Regions from separate parts of the Streptomyces sp. NPDC024687 genome, predicted to be linked through region 1. Evidence: riboswitches for the same ligand, from Rfam matches in the RefSeq annotation. Region 1 holds a riboswitch; the other holds the start of a gene.
What was found. A riboswitch is a leader RNA that binds a small molecule or an ion and turns the genes downstream of it on or off. The one in region 1 is predicted to bind glycine.

Region 1 (10,584 bases):
TTGACCAGTCCGTCGTCGGTCGGGAAGTGCACCTTGAGGTCGCGGACCGCGAGGAAGGCGTCGGGGGCGTTCCCCGGAGCCGGCTCGCCCAGGGCGGCACCGGTCTTGGAGAGTTCGGTCACGAGAGCCTCACCCGCGGGTCGGCGGCGGCGTACAACAGGTCCACCAGGAGATTTGCGATCACGACGAAGAGAGCGGCGAGCAGGGTGACACCGAGGATCGGGGGCAGGTCGTTGTCGGTGATGCCCTGCACCGCGTACTGGCCGATGCCGGGCAGCGAGAAGACCGTCTCGGTGATCACGGCACCGCCGAGCAGCAGACCCAGGTCCATGCCGAAGACGGTGATGATCGGGGTCAGTGCGGCCCGCAGCCCGTGCCGGGCCACGACGTTGCGCTCCCGCAGGCCCTTGGCGCGGGCCGTGCGGATGAAGTCCTCGTTCATCGTCTCCAGCATGCCCGAGCGGGTCAGCCGCGCGTAGATGGCGGAGTACAGGAGCGCGAGCGAGCACCAGGCCGGGAAGAGCGTGTTGGCCCACTGGGCCGGATTCTCGGTGAACGGTACGTAGGTCCGCCCGAAGATCGGCCACTGGTAGGTGAAGAGCAGCAGCGCCAGGTTGCCCGTGAAGAACATGGGCAGCGAGACACCGGCGAGCGCGACGCCCATGAAGGTGCGGTCGAAGAAGCTGCGGGGCTTGAGCGCGGAGATCACACCGATCACCACACCGGACACCAGCCACATCACAGCGGCACCGGCGGCCAGCGAGACGGTCACCGGGATGCGCGAGGTGAGCTGTGGCCAGACCGCCTGGTGGTTCTTGAAGGAGTAGCCGAAGCAGGGCGCGTCACAGTGCGCCGTCGTGGGGCCCAGGTTGTAGGTGGCGCCGGTCACGATCCCCTTGATGAAATGCCAGTACTGGGCATACAGGGGCTCGTCCAGACCGAGGTTCTGCTTGACCGCGAGGATGTCGGCCTTCGTCGGACTCTTTCCGATGTACTGCTGCGCGAGCTGGTCGGCGGTCTGGCCGGCCATCCGCGGCAGCAGGAAGAAGATCGCGAAGGTGACCGCGGTGACGACCAGCAGCAGGATCACTGCCGCGAACGTCCGACGGAGGATGTACGAGATCACGGGGATCGGCGCTGGTGCCCGCGGGCCGCGAGGCCCACGGGCACCAATGCCTTCACCTGCCTTCCGGGGCTACTTCTTGGTCGTGCCGATGTTGAGGTAGTCGTACTGACCGCTGAAGGCCGCCGTGGACACCAGGTTGGTGAAGCCCGTCGGGCGGTACAGCAGGACCTTGAAGTAGGTCAGCGGAACGAGCGCGGCCAGGTCCATCGCACGCTTGTCGACCTGCCCGTACAGGGCGTTGCGGGCGGTGTCGTCCTCGGTGGCGATGGCCTTCTCCAGCATCTCGTTGATCTGCTTGTCGTTCAGATACGAGAGGTTGGTGTTGCCGGAGGCACCGATCGCGTCACCGTGCAGGATCTGCTGCAGGAAGCCGTAGCCGGAGGGCCAGTCGGCACCCCACTGCATCATGTGCAGACCGATGTTCTGCTTCTTGTCGAAGGACGGCACACCGGCGTAGTCGGTGAAGTACTTGCCCGACGGGTACTGCTTCAGGCTGGCGTTGATGCCGACCTTCTTCAGCGAGGCGATGATCGCGGTGGCCGCGTCGATCTCCTGCGGGCGGTCGCTGCGCGCCGAGAGGTTGGTGTTGATCGTCGTCTTGCCGCAGGCCTTCAGCTGCTCCTTGGCCTTGGCGACGTCACCCTTGTTACCGGTCGTCTCGTAGACGTTGGTCTTCTGGTAGCCGGTGATGTCCGGCGGCAGAACGGTGGTGGCGATGTCACCGCGGATCGGGCCGCCCTCGGCGGTCTGCACGGAGACCTTGTCGATGGCGTACTCGACGGCCTTGCGGCACTCGACCTTGTCGAACGGCGCGACCTGGTTGTTGATCGCCATGTAGACCAGACGGCCACCGTAGGTGTTGTCCGTGTTGGACTTCAGGTCGGCGCTGTTGACGACCTTCGCCTGGGTCGCGGCCTGGACACCGGTACCACCGAGGTCGATCGCGTCACCGGCCTGGACGTCCTGGTCGATGGTCTCCGGGCTGACCTTCAGCTTGACGACGATCTTGTCCGGGTACTGCTTGCGCAGCGGGTCGCTCTTCGCGTCCCAGTTCTCGTTCTTGACGAGGACGGCCTGCTTGCCCTCGTCGTAGCTCTGGAACTTGTACGAGCCCGAGGACACGATGCTCTTGACGTAGTCGATGCCGGTGTCCTTGGCCTGCGGGACCGGCGCCGTCTGCGGCGTCGCGACCAGGTAGTCGAACTCCTGGAAGGGACGGTTGAGCTTGAAGACGATCGTGGTGTCGTCCGGCGTCTGGATGGACTTCAGACCCTCGGCGCTCTTGTCCTTGTAGGGACCCTTGTACGCCTTGCCGCCCTCCATGAACTGCTGGAAGTAGTTCGGGCCGAGGGAGAGCACGTCACGCGCGAAGTTGGAGCGCTCGACGGCGTACTTGACGTCCTTCGAGGTGATCGGCGTGCCGTCCTGGTACTTCAGACCCGAGCGGATCTTGTACGTCCAGGTCTTGCCGCCGTCGCTCGGCTCGCCCGCCTTCTCGGCGAGGTCCGGGACCAGCTTGTTGCCCTCCTCGCCCGGACCGGGCTGGAAGGTCATCAGCGGGCGGGCGTACAGCCGGCTGAGGTTGTACATGTAGGCGTAGTACGTGTTGCCGGGATCGAAGGAGTCCGGCACGTCCGAGAGCTCGTACGTGACCGTCCCACCCTTCTGGGTGGAGGCATTGACGACGCCCTTGGTCGCTGCGTTGGCCCCAGCCGACTTGTTCCCGTCTCCACCGTTGTCATCGGCTTTGCTGCAAGCCGAGAGCAACAGGCTCGCACTGCCGATGGCCGCCACTGCGGCCAGCGCTGACCTTCGCATGATGGTCTGCTTCCCCTTCAATTGTCGGAAATCTTGTGGACTCTCACCGCGGCCGCGGGTCAGCGGCTGCGCGGGTCGAGAGCGTCGCGGAGACCGTCGCCGAGCAGATTGAACGCCAGCACGGTCACGAAGATGGCCAGACCAGGCACGATCATGAACTGCGGGTCGACCTGGTAGAAGTCGACGGCCTGGTTGAGCATGCCGCCCCAGGAGGCCTGGGGAGGCTGGATGCCGACGCCGAGGAAGCTCAGCGACGCCTCGAAGAGGATGTTGGTCGGAATGAGCAGCGTCGAGTAGACGATGATCGGGCCGACGAGGTTCGGCAGCAGCTCCCGGAACAGGATGTACGGCCCCCTGGCCCCCATCCCGCGCGAGGCGTCGACGAACTCCCGCTCACGCAGGGCCAGCGTCTGGCCGCGCACGATGCGGCCCAGGTAGGGCCAGTTGAAGAAGCCGATGACGAAGATCAGCACACTGATGTGCAGCGGCAGACCCTCGAGGCCGAAGGCGCCGCCCTGGAGCGTGGCCGAGATGGCGATGGCGAACAGCAGGAGCGGGAACGCCAGGAAGGTGTCCATCAGCCGGCTGATGATCGTGTCGACCCGTCCGCCGTAGTAGCCGGCGACCACGCCGAGCACGGCGCCGATCGTGTTGGACAGGATCGTGGCGCCGAACGCGACCACCAGCGAGACCCAGGAGCCCTCGAGGATGCGGGTGGCGATGTCGCGGCCGAACTTCGGCTCCACACCGAGCGGGTGCGACCAGCTCATGCCGCCGAAGTCGCCCTTGGGCAGCGAGGTGTTCGGGTCGATCAGGTCCTGGTGCAGGGCGTTCGGGTCCAGGCCGAACATGGCCTGGATGGGACGGGAGAGCACCGCGAGCAGGATCAGCAGGATGACGATCACGCCACCGGCGACCGCCACCTTGTCCTTCTTGAACCGGGACCAGGCGATCTGCCCCAGGGAACGGCCCTCGATCTGCCCCTTGTCGACGCCGACGAGGACAGCCTCCGGCTGCGCCTCGGCCTGCGCCCCGGTGGTCTCGATCGGTGCGGTCACAGTGACCCGACCCCTCTCGCCGGTGGTGACCGGCCTACACCTGCCGTGGATTACGGCTTTGTCGACTTGCTCAGCGCACAGGAACGTCTGATCCTGCGTCTGCCTGGGGAGTCTTCAGCTTCGCTGCGATCACCCGCCAGGCCTGACGAAGAAAGTATGCGTAACCGTGATGCAGTACGAAGGATTCCGTTATCCGAACAGCGGGTAACGCCCCTCGGACGCATGCCAGTTGGGACAGAACGGCACAATAGGCGACGATCGTGATGATCCGCCGCTATCTACGCGCGAAGAAATGTGGCCGTTACGTAAACGAGGCGAACGGGTTGTCATCGCTCTCAGTAACCGCCACGGGCCGGCGGGTAGCCGTACCCGGCCGCCGGCGCCTGGGCCGGGGATCCGTGGGCCTCACGGTCGTAGAACGGACGGGCCCCGGCGCGCATCCACAGCGCCACCGGGTCGTACTCGTCGGACATCGCCACGGTCGACACCGGCAGCCCGTCCGGGACGGCGCCGATGGACTGCTGCATCATCGCGCGCACCGAGTCCACGGCGGAGGGGCTGGTGTCGTACACGTCCAGGCCGATGGCCAGATACGGCGCCCCGAGAGCCGGCTGCACCCAGGCGCGGCGCAGCGAGCGGACCGCCGGGGTGCGGTGGGCGTTCTGCACCAGCAGGGCGTAGAACTGGGGGATCTCGATGCCGGGTTCCGACAGCCTGAGCGGCCCCGCGGGCTGGCGCTCCAGGCCGGTCGCGATGCGCCGCAGGTCGAGCCAGGGGATGCCGACCCCGCCGCCGGGGGCGTGCGGGTTGAGCCAGAGGCCGTAGTGGTCGGGGTAGAGCGTGCGGGCCACGTCGATGCCGTCGACCACTTCGTACGAACGGTTCCAGCCGCTGGCGCTCAGCTCCTGGGCCGAGGTCACACAGGGGGCGTAGCCGTAGCCGTCGACCTCCATGTTCGCGTACTGGGCGTCCGGGGAGCCGGACTGGCCGTGCCACAGGAGCATCCAGATCTGGCCGGATCCGGGGGTCGCGAGTGCCTTGAGCAATGCCTCGTAGGCGTCGTAGCGCCCGGGCGTCACCTGGCGCAGCATGTGCTCGACCGTGCCGGTCGCGGTGCCGCTGGCGCTCACGTCGTATCGCCCCTTCTTGAAAGTTCCCCGAGTATGAAACCAGCTTAAGCGCCCACCAGCTCGGGACCTGTGCGTCGTCGGCGAGTGCGGGTCGTCCGTGGCTTGTCGCGCTAGCCCTGCGTGTAGAAGGGCCGTACCTGCCCGCGCATCCAGTGGCCCACCGGGTCGTCCGCCACGTCGAGCAGGACCAGGTTGACCGGCCAGGGCACCAGGGTCCGGCCCAGGGCCCGGCCAAGGGCGTCCATCGGCAGGGTGCGCAGGTCGCCCTCCCACTGGGAGAGTTCCACGCCCACGAACATGACCGGGTCGGCGGTCTCGATGACGGCCAGGCAGCGGCGGGCCGTGAGGACCACTCCCGTGGCCGCGAACTCGGCGGACGCGGCTGCCAGGAAGTCGACCGGGTCGTCCTGCCAGTCCGGCTCGTAGAGCTTGACCCGGCCGCCGGTGTTGGGCCCGTCCAGCGGGGTGCGGCCCACCCGGCACAGGTCGGCGACGGCGGCGGGCGGGAGGGGGACACCGACCACGCCGTCGGGGTTCACCGCGACGCCCACGTGCGGGGGCAGACCGCGGGCGAACTCGACCGCCGGGGCGATGGTGTACGACAGATGGCTGCCGACGACCTGGCGGAACTGCTCCTCGGAGCTGAAGACCGGGACGAACGCCTGGCCCTCGATCTCCAGGGTGGGCAGGTCGAGGGGGCCGCTGTGCGGGCCGCCGCCGTTCGGCAGGGGGATCCAGACGAAGCTGCGGCCGAGCACCTCGATGATCCGGGCGCCCGCCGAGGGCATGCCGAGGGAGGCCGAGAGCACCTCCTCCAGCTCGTTGCCGGGCCATCCGCCGTGCGGATGGGGGTGTGCCGACTGTGCCGGGAAGTGCGCGGGAAGATCCGCCGGGAAGTCCATCTGTGTGACCGCCTGCTGTGAACCGCTGATGTGGCTGAAAGGCTAGCGGGTGCGGAGGATGTGTGGCTCAGCCCGTGAACCCGATCCGCCGCAGGACGTCCGCCGCGTCCCGGTCGATCAGCACCGCCGAACCGCAGCCCTGGGGCAGGTCGCCGCGCTCCACGGAGCGGATCAGCCGGGCGGCCGCCCCCCGGTGCCGCAGGAAGGCGTACCGCGAGACCCCCCGGCCGCGCTCGCGCTGACCCTCCAGCGCGGCGTCCGCGGTGACGTCGAGCAGCAGCAGGTGCAGGGTGCCGCCCCGGCGCCGCGCCTCGCGGGCCAGCCAGCCCCGCACCCAGGCCTGCGTCCCGCAGTCGTGCACCACCACTCCCTCGCCGGAGCGCAGGGCGCGGCGCAGTGCGGCGTAGTGCGCGAGCCGGACCAGGGGGCGGTAGGCGGCGTACGGCAGTAAGCGGGCCAGCCGGCCGTCCCAGCGGTCGCGGGTGTCCTGGGAGTCGATCCGGATGCCCCTGACCGCACGCCTCATCAGCGTGGACTTGCCGCTGCCGGGCAGGCCGGTGATGACGACGACGTCCCCCGGGCCGAAGAGCAGGGCGCGGGGACTGTGGCCCGCGCGGTCGCGCAGGTCACGGACGACCGGGCGGGCCCCCGGGGTCTCGACCGCCGGGGCCGCGGGCTGCTCGGGCAGCGCGAGCCCCGAGGTCGTCGCGTACGCCGTGGTCCTGTTCACCGTCATCGTCCTCCTCCGGGGTCGGGCTTCCCCTCCCCACCGAGCGTAAAGAGAAGGTAATGGATGATCTCTCGTGTTTCTGTACGCGTACCGTCACGAGCCGGTTACAGAAGGGAGGGGCCGGGGCGGCCCTGCCGTGGGCGTCGGATGCGTGCAATGATGTCGGCGCCAACTGCATACCGGCCGCTTGAATCCGCGCGGGAGAGTCCCGGGGTACGTGTACCCGGGCGCCGAAGGAGCAAGTCCCTCCCTTGAATCTCTCAGGCCCCGTTACCGCGCGGGCGAGGCACATCTGAAAAGCGGGCCGCCGACTCGACGGCGGCCCCACCCACGGTGCAAGCCACCGGCCACTCGTGTGGCCGGGGCGAACCTCTCAGGTTCCGATGACAGATGGGGAGGAATACCTCGCCCGTCACACCCATGTCCTGGGATCCTTGGAGACGACCGTCCGATGAGCAGTTCTGAACTCCGTCTCACCGCGCTCGATGCCCTGCACCGCTCGCTCGGTGCGACCATGACCGACTTCGCCGGCTGGGACATGCCCCTGCGGTACGGCTCCGAGCGCGACGAGCACACCGCGGTACGCACGAAAGCCGGGCTCTTCGACCTCTCCCACATGGGCGAGATCACCGTGACCGGGCCGCAGGCGGCCGGGCTGCTGAACTTCGCCCTGGTCGGCAACATCGCCTCGGTCGGTGTCGGCCGGGCCCGCTACACGATGATCTGCCAGGCCGACGGCGGCATCCTCGACGACCTGATCGTCTACCGGCTCGGGGAGACCGAGTACATGGTGGTCGCCAACGCCTCCAACGCGCAGGTCGTGCTGGACGCGCTGACCGAGCGCGCGGCCGGCTTCGACGCCGAGGTGCGCGACGACCGGGACGCCTACGCGCTGATCGCCGTACAGGGGCCGGAGTCCCCCGGCATCCTCGCGTCCCTGACCGACGCCGACCTCGACGGTCTCAAGTACTACGCCGGTCTGCCGGGCACGGTCGCCGGGGTGCCGGCGCTGATCGCGCGCACCGGGTACACCGGCGAGGACGGCTTCGAGCTGTTCGTGAAGCCGGAGCACGCGGTCGAGCTGTGGCAGGCGCTGACCAAGGCCGGCGAGGGCGTCGGGCTCGTCCCCTGCGGGCTGTCCTGCCGGGACACGCTGCGCCTGGAAGCGGGCATGCCGCTGTACGGGCACGAGCTCTCACGGGAGCTGACCCCCTTCGACGCCGGGCTCGGGCGGGTCGTGAAGTTCGAGAAGGAGGGGGACTTCGTGGGGCGCGAGGCGCTCGAGGCAGCCGCCTCCCGCGCCGCCGAGAACCCCCCGCGTGTCCTGGTCGGGCTCGTCGCCGAGGGGCGTCGCGTCCCGCGGGCCGGGTACGCGGTCGTCGCGGGCGGCGAGGTGATCGGCGAGGTCACCTCCGGCGCCCCCTCCCCCACGCTGGGCAAACCGATCGCGATGGCGTACGTCGACGCCGCGCACGCGACGCCCGGCACGACGGGTGTCGGTGTGGACATCCGGGGCAGCCACGAGCCGTACGAGGTCGTGGCGCTGCCGTTCTACAAGCGCCAGAAGTAGCCGCCGTAGGTGATGCTGGGCCCAGAGTCGCTGCTCACGCACGCCTTCCGCAGTCCCCCCTTCACCAGCACTCCCCCGCGTACAGGAGAATCCAGGCCATGAGCAACCCCCAGCAGCTGCGCTACAGCAAGGAGCACGAGTGGCTGTCGGGCGCCGAGGACGGCGTCTCGACGGTCGGCATCACGGAGCACGCGGCCAACGCGCTCGGCGATGTCGTCTTCGTCCAGCTCCCGGAGGTCGGTGACACGGTGACCGCGGGCGAGACCTGCGGCGAGCTGGAGTCGACCAAGTCGGTCAGCGACCTGTACTCCCCCGTCTCCGGTGAGGTCACCGAGGTCAACGAGGACGTCGTCAGCGACCCGGCACTGGTCAACTCCGCCCCCTTCGAGGGCGGCTGGCTGTTCAAGGTACGCGTCTCGGAGGAGCCGGCCGACCTGCTCTCCGCCGACGAGTACACCGCCTTTTCCGCCGGCTGAGGAGTCCGCACCCGATGTCCGCACTGAACACCCCCCTGCACGAACTCGACCCGGAGATCGCCGCCGCGGTCGACGCCGAGCTGGACCGTCAGCAGTCCACCCTCGAGATGATCGCCTCGGAGAACTTCGCTCCGCTCGCGGTCATGGAGGCACAGGGCTCGGTCCTCACCAACAAGTACGCCGAGGGCTACCCGGGCCGCCGTTACTACGGCGGCTGCGAGCACGTCGACGTCGCCGAGCAGATCGCGATCGACCGGGTCAAGGACCTGTTCGGCGCCGAGTACGCCAACGTGCAGCCCCACTCCGGTGCCTCCGCGAACCAGGCCGCCCTGTTCGCGCTGGCCCAGCCCGGCGACACGATCCTGGGCCTGGACCTGGCGCACGGGGGTCACCTGACCCACGGGATGCGGCTGAACTTCTCCGGCAAGCAGTTCAACGTCGTCGCCTACCACGTGGACGAGTCGGGCCTCGTCGACATGGCCGAGCTGGAGAAGCTGGCCAAGGAGCACCGGCCCAAGGTGATCATCGCGGGCTGGTCCGCCTACCCGCGGCAGCTGGACTTCGCGGAGTTCCGCCGGATCGCCGACGAGGTCGAGGCGTACCTGTGGGTCGACATGGCCCACTTCGCCGGCCTGGTGGCGGCCGGGCTGCACCCGAACCCCGTCGAGTACGCGGACGTGGTCACCTCCACCACCCACAAGACGCTGGGCGGACCGCGCGGCGGGATCATCCTCGCGAAGAAGGAGTTCGCGAAGAAGCTGAACTCCTCCGTCTTCCCGGGCTTCCAGGGCGGCCCCCTGGAGCATGTGATCGCGGCGAAGGCCGTGTCCTTCAAGGTCGCGGCCTCGGAGGAGTTCAAGGAGCGCCAGCGGCGTACGGTGGACGGTGCGCGCATCCTCGCCGAGCGTCTGACGGCCGACGACGCCCGGGAGGCCGGGATCGACGTGCTCTCCGGCGGCACCGACGTCCACCTCATCCTCGTCGACCTGCGCGAGTCCGAGCTGGACGGCCGGCAGGCCGAGGACCGTCTTCACGAGGTCGGCATCACGGTCAACCGCAACGCCGTCCCGAACGACCCGCGCCCGCCGATGGTGACCTCGGGGCTGCGGATCGGCACGCCCGCCCTGGCCACCCGCGGCTTCACGGCCGAGGACTTCGCCGAGGTCGCGGACGTCATCGCTGCGGCACTGAAGCCGTCGTACGACGTGGAGTCGCTCAAGGCCCGGGTGAAGGCCCTTGCCGACAAGCACCCGCTGTACGCCGGCCTGAACAAGTAGTTCCACGGTGGGGGCACCCGACGACGTGTGCCCCCACCCTTTGTGAAGGAGTTCCCGTGGCCATCTCGGTCTTCGACCTGTTCTCGATCGGCATCGGCCCGTCGAGCTCCCACACGGTCGGCCCGATGCGCGCGGCCCGCATGTTCGCCCGCCGCCTGCGCAACGAGGACCTGGTGTCCTCCGTCGCCTCGGTGCGCTGCGAGCTCTACGGCTCCCTGGGCGCGACCGGCCACGGTCACGGCACCCCGAAGGCCGTACTGCTCGGCCTGGAGGGGGCCTCCCCGCGCACGGTGGACGTGGAGGGCGCGGACGACCGGGTGGCGGAGATCAAGGCCACGGGGCTCCTGAAGCTGCTCGGTGAGCGCGAGATCCCGTTCTCCTTCGACGACGACCTGGTCCTGCACCGCCGCAAAGCCCTCCCCTACCACGCGAACGGCATGACGGTGTGGGCGTACGACGCCTCGGGCGCCGAGCTCATGTCGAAGACGTACTACTCG
Region 2 (10,584 bases), on a different contig from region 1:
CCCGCGCACACGCCGAAGCTCGCGCCAAGGAACTCGCGGGGCTGACCGTGAAGCTGCACGCGGCACTTGTGCAGACCGCGCTCGGCGTGCGCCTGCCCTGAGGGTGCCGGGGGCCGGATCGTCACCCGTTTCCTGCCCGACTACCCAAACGTCCCGGGCACGGCCTAGGGTTGCTGTGTGAACGAGCTCGATGTCGTAGGTGTCCGGGTCGAAATGCCCTCCAACCAACCGATCGTGCTCCTGCGTGAAGTGGGAGGCGACCGCTACCTCCCCATCTGGATCGGGCCGGGGGAGGCGACGGCCATCGCCTTCGCGCAGCAGGGCATGGCCCCCGCACGACCACTGACCCACGACCTGTTCAAGGACGTGCTGGAGGCGGTCGGCCAGGAGCTCACCGAAGTGCGCATCACGGATCTGCGTGAGGGCGTCTTCTACGCGGAGCTGGTCTTTGCCAGCGGGGTCGAGGTGAGCGCGCGGCCGTCCGACGCCATAGCGCTGGCCCTGCGCACCGGGACGCCGATCTACGGCAGCGACGGAGTGCTCGACGACGCCGGTATCGCCATTCCGGACGAGCAGGAGGACGAGGTGGAGAAGTTCCGCGAGTTCCTCGACCAGATCTCCCCCGAGGACTTCGGCACCAGCAGTCAGTGAGACGGATGCGGCCGAGCCGGCGGATCAGTGGTCCGTGACGGCTCGGCCGTGTCCGGTCGTCACGGAAATGCCGGCATTTGCCACCGGCGCGTGAGAGCGTCCTGCGGCCCGTTCGGAGCGCAACCCGCTAGCCTTTCCCCGCGGTGGGGTACGGGAAACCACTCCTAGGGTGATTATCACTCGGCGTGCCGAGTGTGGCGATCGTTGACGCACCCCTGGTGACTGCCTACCGTCGAGAAGGCAGGTCAAGGACGGAGGTCGGCGTGAGAAGCAGCGGCGACGGTACGGCTGGGGGTGCCCCCGGACGGAGTCTCGGGGCAAGCGGTCCGTACCCTCCCCCAAGCTCTCAACTGCGTTCGAGTTGGGGGGATCCCCATCACGGCAGCCCGTTTCAGGGCAGCGCGGCCGATCACGCTCCGCAGCGACCGGCGGCCGTGCCGAGCAGCGGAGGGGCGACGTCCATGGCGTCCGAGGAGATCGGCTATCGCGGCCCTACGGCCTGCGCGGCGGCCGGCATCACCTACCGGCAACTCGACTACTGGGCGCGCACCGGGCTCGTGGAGCCGAGCGTGCGGCCCGCTCACGGGTCGGGGACGCAGCGGCTCTACAGTTTCCGGGACGTCGTCGTCCTGAAGATCGTCAAGCGGTTCCTCGACACCGGTGTGTCGCTGCAGAACATCCGCACCACGGTCCAGCACCTGCGTGAGCGCGGTTTCCAGGATCTGGAGCGGATGACGCTCATGAGCGACGGGGCCACGGTCTACGAGTGCACCTCGCCCGACGAGGTGCACGCGCTGCTCCAGGGTGGCCAGGGGATCTTCGGGATCGCCGTGGGCGTGGTGTGGCGGGATGTCGAGAGCGCCCTGTCGCAGCTGCACGGGGAGCGCATCGACACCGGCGAGACGCTCATCGGACACAACCCGGCGGACGAGCTGGCCAGGCGCCGCAACCGGGCGGTCTGACGCTGCCCCGCTCGCATCGGCGGGGCATTGTCAGTGGCGTAGGGCAGCATCGGACATGTGAGAAAAGCGCCCACGATCCTGCATCTCGACATGGATGCCTTCTACGCCTCGGCGGAGCAGGCGTCCAAGCCGAGTCTGCGCGGGAAGGCGGTCGTCGTGGGCGGGCTGGGGCCGCGCGGTGTGGTGGCCACCGCGTCCTACGAGGCCCGGGTGTTCGGGGTGCATTCGGCGATGCCCATGGCCCAGGCGAGACGGCTCGCGCCGAACGCCGCGTATCTCGTGCCGCGCTTCGGGTTCTACAAGGCGATCAGCGAGCAGGTGATGGCGCTGCTGCGGGCGCTGTCGCCGCTGGTGGAGCCACTGAGCCTGGACGAGGCGTTCGTCGATCTGGAGGCCGGTGGAGCGGCCTGGGACGAGGCGTCGGCGCGGCTGGTCGGGGCGAAGCTGCGGGCCGACATACGGGCCGGGACAGGCCTCACGGGGTCGGTGGGGCTGGCCGCGTCCAAGATGCTCGCGAAGATCGCCTCCGAGCAGGCCAAGCCGGACGGGCTGGTGGTGATCGAGCCGGGCACCGAGCGGGCGATGCTTGGGCCGATGTCGGTGCGGACCCTGCCCGGGGTGGGGCCGGCGACCGGGGACCATCTGCGGCGGGCCGGGATCCATACCGTCGACGAGATCGTCGAGGCGGGGGAGGACGAGCTCGTACGGCTGCTCGGGAAGGCGCACGGGCACGGGCTGTACGCCATGGCGCTGGCGCGGGACGAGCGGGCCGTGGTGGCGGAGCGGGAGACGAAGTCGGTGTCGGTGGAGGACACGTACGACGTGGACATCCATGACCGGGTTCGGGTGGGGCTCGAGGTGCAGCGGTTGGCGGACCGGTGTGTGCGCAGGCTGCGGGAGGCAGGGCTGTCGGGGCGGACCATCGTGTTGAAGGTGCGGCGGTACGACTTCTCGACGCTGACGCGGTCCGAGACCCTGCGGGGGCCCACGGATGATCCTGCGGTGGTGAAGGAGGCCGCCCTGCGGTTGCTGGAGGGCGTCGACTCGACGGGGGGTGTGCGGTTGCTGGGGGTGGGGGTTTCCGGGCTTGCCGACTTCACTCAGGAGGATCTGTTCGCCCAGGCGGCGGGGGAGGCAGCGGATCCTGGCGTCGAGGAGGTGGCTGATGACGTTCCTGCCGAGGAGCGGGACGTGGTGGTCGAGCGGCGGTGGGTCGCCGGACATGACGTGCGGCATGCCGAGTACGGGCACGGGTGGGTGCAGGGGAGCGGGCTGGGCAGGGTGACCGTGCGGTTCGAGACGCCGGATTCGGAGCCGGGGCGGGTGCGGACGTTTCGTGTCGATGATCCTCGGCTGGAGTCGGCCGAGCCGTTGCCGTTGGTCGAAGTGACGGGTTCACGTCCGCAACACGCGTGACGGGTTCGTTGCGGCCGACGGGGCTTGTGCTGCGAAGCCGGGCGGGTGCGGACGTTTCTTGTGGATGATCCTGGGCTTGAGTCGGCTGCGCCGTTGCCGTTGGTCGAGGTGATGGGTGCACGTCCGCATCACTCGTGACGGGTTCGTTGGCGGGCGCGGATGGCCCCAGTGGGGTTGACCGCAGTGGGCGGCCGACGGGGGCGTGGTGGGGCGGTTGACGGGGCTTGTGCTGCGAAGCCGGGGCGGGTGCGGACCTTCCGTGTCGGTGATCCTCGGCTGAAGTCGGCCGAGCCGTTGCCGTGCGCGTCCGCACCACCCGTGACGGGTTCGTCGGCGGGCGCGGCGTCAGGCTTCCGCGTCTCCCGTGCCGGCCAGCTTGCCGAAGTCCCGGTCCGGGAACGGGGGTGGGGCCGCCAGGTCGAGGCCGTAGTGGTGGTAGAGCTGGAGTTCCTGCTCGGGGGAGAGGTGGCGGCCCACGCCGAAGTCGGGGGCGTCCTTGATGAGGCTGCGGTCGAAGGGGACGTGCAGGGTGCCGTCGACCAGCTCGCTCGGCTCCAGGGGGACGAAGGCGTCCCGGGAGAAGAGGCCGGTGCGTATGGCAGCCCACTCCGGCACGCCCGTCGCGTCGTCGAGGTAGACCTCGTCAACGGTGCCGATCTTGGTGCCGTTGCGGTCGAACGCCTTGCGGCCGATCAGGTTGCGCGGATCGATGTCGGTCTGCACGTGCCCTCCACTTGGTCGCAAATCATCCGAAGCGGTCGTAAACACTACGAAAGAGCACATCGGGGTGTGCGGCCACTCGAAGACCCGTGCGGCGCCCTCGCTGGTAGGCTTGCCAGCGGCTGCTGATCCCGTGCGGGAGAGTCCTCCGGACACCATCGGAGGCGCCGAAGGAGCAAATCCTCCCCGGAATCTCTCAGGCTCACGTACCGCACGGACGAGGTCACTCTGGAAAGCAGGGCGGGTGTCGACGGCTTCCGCTCTCACCGACGGTGAAAGCCGGCGGCCTTCGGGCGGCCGGTGAAGCTCTCAGGTCGAGATGACAGAGGGGGAGGCCGTCGGGGTACCCGTGCCGGGGTACCCCTCGAAGGTCGCGTCAGACCAGGAGGCCTCCGCAATGACCGCCCACCGCACTCCGCTCTCCGAGCTCGAACAGGGCATCCCCTTCGAGCAGCGCCACATCGGCCCTGACCACGAGGCTTGCGCCAAGATGCTCGCGCAGGTCGGTTACGGCTCGCTGGACGAGCTCACGGCCGCCGCCGTGCCCGATGTGATCAAGAACGCCGATGCGCTGGAACTGCCCGGTGCGCGTACCGAGGCCGAGGTGCTGGCCGAACTGCGGTCGCTGGCCGACCGGAACCAGGTGCTCGACTCCATGATCGGGCTCGGGTACTACGGCACCTTCACTCCGCCCGTCATCCTCCGTAACGTCATGGAGAACCCTGCCTGGTACACGGCCTACACGCCGTACCAGCCGGAGATCTCGCAGGGGCGGCTCGAGGCTCTGCTCAACTTCCAGACCATGGTCGCCGACCTCACCGGGCTGCCGACCTCCGGCGCCTCGCTGCTCGACGAGGGGACCGCGGCGGCCGAGGCCATGGCACTGTCCCGCCGGATGGGGAAGAACAAGAAGGGCCTCTTCCTCGTCGACGCCGACGCGCTGCCGCAGACCATCGCCGTGATCCAGACCCGCGCCGAGCCGACCGGTCTGGAGGTCGTCGTCGCCGACCTCAGCGACGGGATCCCGGCCGAGGTCGCCGCACGTGAGATCAACGGGGTGCTCGTCCAGTACCCCGGCGCCTCCGGGGTCGTACGGGACATCAAGCCGCTCATCGACCAGGCTCACGAGCTCGGCGCGCTCGTGACCGTGGCCGCCGATCTGCTCGCGCTGACCCTGCTGAAGTCGCCGGGCGAGCTCGGGGCGGACATCGCGGTCGGGACCACCCAGCGGTTCGGCGTGCCGATGGGATTCGGCGGGCCGCACGCCGGATACATGGCCGTACAGGAGAAGTTCGCCAGGAGCCTGCCCGGGCGGCTCGTGGGCGTGTCCGTGGACGCCGACGGCAACAAGGCCTACCGGCTCGCTCTGCAGACGCGTGAGCAGCACATCCGCCGGGAGAAGGCGACCAGCAACATCTGCACCGCGCAGGTGCTGCTCGCGGTCATGGCCGGGATGTACGCCGTCTACCACGGGCCCGACGGGCTGAGGGGCATCGCGCGGCGGACGCACCGGTACGCGAACATCCTCGCCGCGGGGCTGACGGCCGGCGGGGTCGAGGTCGTGCACGGCTCCTACTTCGACACGCTGACCGTGCGGGTGCCGGCGAAGGCCGCCGAGACCGTGGCCGCGGCGCGGCGGAACGGCGTCAACCTCCACCTCGTCGACGCCGACCATGTGTCCATCGCGTGTGACGAGACCACCGCGCGGGCCCAGCTGAGTGCCGTGTGGAACGCCTTCGGGGTCGAGGCCGACATCGAGGAGCTGGACGCGGCCACCGAGGAGGCGCTGCCGGACGCGCTGCTGCGCGGCGACGCCGTCCTCACCCACCCCGTCTTCCACCAGCACCGCTCCGAGACCGCGATGCTGCGCTACCTGCGCAGGCTGGCCGACCGGGACTACGCGCTGGACCGCGGCATGATCCCGCTGGGCTCCTGCACCATGAAGCTCAACGCGACCACGGAGATGGAGCCGGTCACCTGGCCCGAGTTCGGGCAGCTGCACCCCTTCGCGCCCGCCGAGCAGGCGCAGGGCTACCTCACGCTCATCCGCGAGCTGGAGGAACAGCTCGCCGAGGTCACCGGGTACGACAAGGTGTCGCTGCAGCCCAACGCGGGGTCGCAGGGCGAACTGGCCGGGCTGCTCGCCGTACGCGGGTACCACCGGGCCAACGGGGACGAGCAGCGGACCGTGTGTCTGATCCCGTCGTCCGCGCACGGGACCAATGCCGCCAGCGCCGTGATGGCGGGCATGAAGGTCGTCGTCGTCAAGACCGCAGGGGACGGTGAGATCGACGTCGAGGACCTGCGGGCCAAGATCGAGCAGTACCGCGACGAGCTGTCGGTGCTGATGATCACGTACCCCTCGACGCACGGGGTGTTCGAGGAGCACGTCGCCGACATCTGCGCGCAGGTGCACGAGGCGGGCGGGCAGGTCTACGTCGACGGGGCCAACCTCAACGCTCTGGTGGGACTGGCCAAGCCGGGGCACTTCGGCGGTGACGTCTCCCACCTGAACCTGCACAAGACCTTCTGCATCCCGCACGGGGGCGGCGGCCCGGGCGTCGGTCCGGTCGGCGTACGGGCGCACCTGGCGCCGTATCTGCCGAACCACCCGATGCAGCCCGAGGCCGGGCCGGAGACGGGCGTGGGGCCCATCTCGGCCGCTCCCTGGGGCTCCGCGGGCATTCTGCCGATCTCCTGGGCGTACGTCCGGCTCATGGGCGGTGAGGGGCTCAAGCGGGCCACGCAGGTGGCGGTGCTCTCCGCCAACTACATCGCCAAGCGGCTCGAGCCGCACTACCCCGTGCTCTACACCGGTCCCGGCGGGCTGGTCGCGCACGAGTGCATCATCGATCTGCGGCCGCTGACCAAGGCGACCGGGGTGAGCGTCGACGACGTGGCCAAGCGGCTCATCGACTACGGCTTCCACGCGCCGACCATGTCGTTCCCGGTGGCCGGGACCCTGATGATCGAGCCGACCGAGTCCGAGGACCTGACCGAACTCGACCGGTTCTGTGAGGCGATGATCGCCATTCGCGGAGAGATCGAGAAGGTCGGCACCGGGGAGTGGGCCGCCGACGACAACCCGCTGCGCAACGCCCCGCACACCGCCGGCGCGCTGGGCGGCGAGTGGGAGCACGCGTACACGCGCGAGGAGGCCGTGTTCCCGGCCGGGGTGTCGGTCGCGGACAAGTACTGGCCGCCGGTGCGGCGGATCGACCAGGCCTTCGGTGACCGCAACCTGGTGTGTTCGTGCCCGCCGCTGGACGCGTACGAGGACTGACTCGATGCGATGAGGGCCCCGTTTCGGCGGGGCCCTTTCTCGTTGTGGCGGGGTCTACTCCTTCGCCAGTGACACCTCGGTCGACTTGATGAGGGCGACCACGGGGGTGCCGACGGCCAGGGCGAGGTCCGTCGCAGAGTCCGTTGTGATCGCGGAGGTGAACTCGCCGCCCTCGACGGCGATCTTCACCGTGGCCATGGCGGCGCCGGTGGCCACGGCGGTGACCGTGCCCGGGAGCTGGTTGCGGATGGACAGGCCCCGGACCGGGGCGGTGGCGAGGGAAACCTCCGTCGACTTCACCAGGGCGCGTACGGAAGAACCCTGGGTGAGGCCGAGATCCTCCACGGCATCGAGGGTGATCGCGGCAGTGAGGTCCTGCCCACCGTCGAGGCGGATCTTGACCGTCGCCATGGCCTCGCCCCGGGTGACGGTGGTGACGGTGCCGGGGAGCTGGTTGCGGATGCTCAGGATCATGGGCATCAACTTAGGGCCGTACGCAGCGTATGTCGGGTATGTGCCGGTCAGCCGGTGTGGACGCGCGGACGGCGGGCGCGGTCGGGTTCCGCCTCGCGCAGGACCTCCCGGGTGACGGGGGCGACCTCGCCCTGGCCGAAGAGGAAGAAGCGCAGGAAGTGGTGGAAGGGGCTGCCCTCGGTCCATTCGAAGTAGATGTGGGGGGTGCAGCCGGTGAGGTCGCGGACATGCAGGAGGAGGGCGGCCAGGGCGTTCGGGATGGAGGAGGACTCCAGGGTCAGGACGCGGTAGCGGCCGTGCAGGACTTCACCGCGGACGGTCAGGCCCGCCTCGAACTCGGAGGGGTCCAGGACGGTGACCTCGACGAAGACGAAGTCCTCGCCGGGGATGTCGTTGTCGGCCCGGATCTGTTCGATCTTGTCGCGGTATTCGGCCTGGTCACGCTGGTCGGGCTGGTTGGCGATGAAGCGGATCTTGCGGCTGGCGATGTCGCGGATGAAACGTTCCGCCATGGCGTCCAGCCGCACGCTGGTCACGCGCAGCTCGAAGGCACGGGCCAGCCGGGAGAGCAGGGAGACGAGGATGATGCCGGCGATGAAGCAGGCGCCGATCTTGACACCGTCGGGGCGTTCGATGACGTTCGCGACGGTGACGTAGAGGAAGACCGCCGAGATGACCGCGAAGCCGATCGTCCAGCCCCGCTGGCCGGCCTTGCGCGCCGCGATGGTCACCGCGATCGCGGCGGAGCTGATGAGGACCAGGACGCCGGTGGCATAGGCGCCGCCCTGGGCGTCGACGTCGGCATCGAAGATCCAGGTGACCAGGAAGCCGATGAGGGTGAAGACCATGACCATGGGGCGTACGGCGCGGGCCCAGTGCGGGGCCATGCCGTAGCGGGGCAGGTAGCGGGGCATCAGGTTGAGCAGGCCGGCCATCGCGGAGGCGCCGGCGAACCACAGGATGGCGATGGTCGAGATGTCGTAGACCGTGCCGAAGACGCCGCCCAGGTAGTCGTGGGCGAGATACGCGAGGGCGCGGCCGTTGGCCTGGCCGCCCGACTCGAACTCCTTCTCCGGGATCAGGAGAGTGGTGATGAAGCTGGTGGCGATCAGGAAGACGCTCATGATCAGGGCGGCGGCGGTGAGCAGTTTCTTGGTGTCGCGGATCCGGCCGGTCGGACGCTCCTCGGTGTCACCGGACTCGCCCTTGACGTGGGGCATGACGGCGACGCCGGTCTCGAAGCCGGACAGGCCGAGCGCGAGCTTGGGGAAGACGAGCAGGGCCACGCCGACCATGGCGAACACGTTGCCGTGCTCGGCGGTCAGGGCGCCGGACCAGTCCGTGATCACATGCCCTGCCGTGATGACGTGCCACAGACCGACCGCGACCACCACGACGTTGAGACCGAGATACAGGCCGACCAGGGCGACCGCGACACCGATCGCCTCCAGGAACCCCTTGAGGAAGACCGCGCCGAGCAGGGCGACCAGGACGAGGGTGATCAGCATCTTCTGGTCGTGCAGGGCGCCGGTCAGATGGGGGTTCTCGATCAGGTGGGTCGAGGCGTCCGCCGCGGACAGCGTGATGGTGATCAGGAAGTCGGTGGCGGCGAAGCCGAGCAGGGTCAGAACGAAGAGCTTGCCCTGCCAGAAGGACAGCAGGCGCTCCAGCATGGCGATGGAGCCCTCGCCGTGGGGGCTCTCCTCGGCCACGCGGCGGTAGACCGGCAGGGCGCCGGCCAGGGTGACCAGGACGAGCACGATGGTGGCGACGGGGGAGAGGAGGCCGGCCGCGAGGGCGGCGATGCCGGGCTGGTAGCCGAGGGTGGAGAAGTAGTCGACGCCGGTCAGGCACATCACCCGGTACCAGGACTGGCCCTGGTGCGGGGGTTCGGGTTGGGCGTGCGGGCCCGTGTGGCCGCCGCCCTTGCCCATGTCGGACAGACCCTCCAGCATCCATGCACGCAGACGACCGGAGGGTGGGTCTTCGGTGAGGGCCATCGGGGGTGCTCCTGGGGTGCTGCTCGGCTGGGATCCGGCCGTCCGTCTGACGGCGGGATCAGCGTAAGCGGAGAGTGATGTTCGGGCCTCTGGCTGGAGGGTCTACGGGCGTCAAACTTCCGTTAAGACTCGGGTCGTGGGGTCCGGCGGCGGGTGATGAGCCAGATGAGGGGCGACGCACGTTCCCGTGTGAGCCGCGTGGGTGGGGCGGCGGAGGTGGACACGCAGAGTCATGGCGGGGTCGGGGAATTACGGCGCCCGCCAAGGCGTGGAGGGGCTGCGTGAACCCGCGCCCGAAACGTGGTAGCGCCGAGAGGCCGGGACGGCAACGCCGCCGCACACGGACGGGGCGTCACTGCCGGTCACCCCGGCCCCTGGTCGGTGCCAGCCTTCTGGGCCTGGGTGATGCGGTCTGTGGGGGATCTCCGCGCGGACCGCTTCGTAATGTTCGCCCGTGCTACCGAATGTTTCGGCTGCTCCGATGGTCGGATGGCGTCGGATGTGCGGTCCCTCGGCCATCGGAGGTTACCCCCGACCCGGTGTGCTGCGGGCCGATCCGGTCCTTGTCAGGGGCTCGGTGCGTGGCCGTCGCGGGATGCCCACGCCCGGATGTCCCGGCGCCGGAGGGAGTCGCGTGAAGCGGCGCGGATCGGCGATCGCACGGCAAGTGTTCGTACGGCAAGCGGTCCTGGTTCTTCGAAGCGAGCCCTTCCGGGGGTGAGTTGGCGACTCGATCCGCGAACATTCCCCCCGCACAGGGGGTTGCCACCGTTCCGTAGCTGTCTCTAGGGTGCGGCAGCAGCGAAGCTTTCTGGATCTATTCCGAAACTTTCGGACCGCAGGACGGACAAGGACGGCTCCGTCCCGTACTCAAGGAGCGCATCATGGGCGACCCGGCACTGTCCCGCCGTGGCTTTCTGGCGGCGTCCGCCGCGGCCGGTCTGGGCATGACGACACTGACCGGCTGTGGCGGCGACTCGGACGGAGGATCGTCCGACGGGACCACCACGGTGGAGTGGTGGAACATCTCCACCACCGAGCCGGCGAAGAGTGTCTGGGCGGCCCTCGCCAAGAAATT

Region 2: another riboswitch for glycine. It lies ahead of gcvP (aminomethyl-transferring glycine dehydrogenase); the one in region 1 lies ahead of gcvT (glycine cleavage system aminomethyltransferase GcvT).

Annotation. Positions count from the first base shown of each region.
Region 1 is NZ_JBVHLJ010000003.1:747,635-758,218, reverse strand. It holds gene ACZ39I_RS15345 (ABC transporter ATP-binding protein) at 1-122, opposite strand, end outside; gene ACZ39I_RS15340 (ABC transporter permease) at 119-1,126, opposite strand; gene ACZ39I_RS15335 (ABC transporter substrate-binding protein) at 1,196-2,944, opposite strand; gene ACZ39I_RS15330 (ABC transporter permease) at 3,004-4,002, opposite strand; gene ACZ39I_RS15325 (enhanced serine sensitivity protein SseB C-terminal domain-containing protein) at 4,338-5,132, opposite strand; gene ACZ39I_RS15320 (enhanced serine sensitivity protein SseB) at 5,243-6,034, opposite strand; gene ACZ39I_RS15315 (AAA family ATPase) at 6,102-6,770, opposite strand; glycine riboswitch at 6,953-7,050, shown strand; glycine riboswitch at 7,051-7,164, shown strand; gene gcvT (glycine cleavage system aminomethyltransferase GcvT) at 7,216-8,334, shown strand; gene gcvH (glycine cleavage system protein GcvH) at 8,433-8,810, shown strand; gene glyA (serine hydroxymethyltransferase) at 8,825-10,087, shown strand; gene ACZ39I_RS15295 (L-serine ammonia-lyase) at 10,144-10,584, shown strand, end outside.
Region 2 is NZ_JBVHLJ010000004.1:7,378-17,961, forward strand. It holds gene ftsR (transcriptional regulator FtsR) at 1-101, shown strand, start outside; gene ACZ39I_RS16715 (bifunctional nuclease family protein) at 178-651, shown strand; gene ACZ39I_RS16720 (MerR family transcriptional regulator) at 915-1,613, shown strand; gene ACZ39I_RS16725 (DNA polymerase IV) at 1,671-3,029, shown strand; gene ACZ39I_RS16730 (PRC-barrel domain-containing protein) at 3,375-3,752, opposite strand; glycine riboswitch at 3,876-3,971, shown strand; gene gcvP (aminomethyl-transferring glycine dehydrogenase) at 4,147-7,032, shown strand; gene ACZ39I_RS16740 (TOBE domain-containing protein) at 7,087-7,506, opposite strand; gene ACZ39I_RS16745 (APC family permease) at 7,554-9,506, opposite strand; gene ACZ39I_RS16750 (extracellular solute-binding protein) at 10,391-10,584, shown strand, end outside.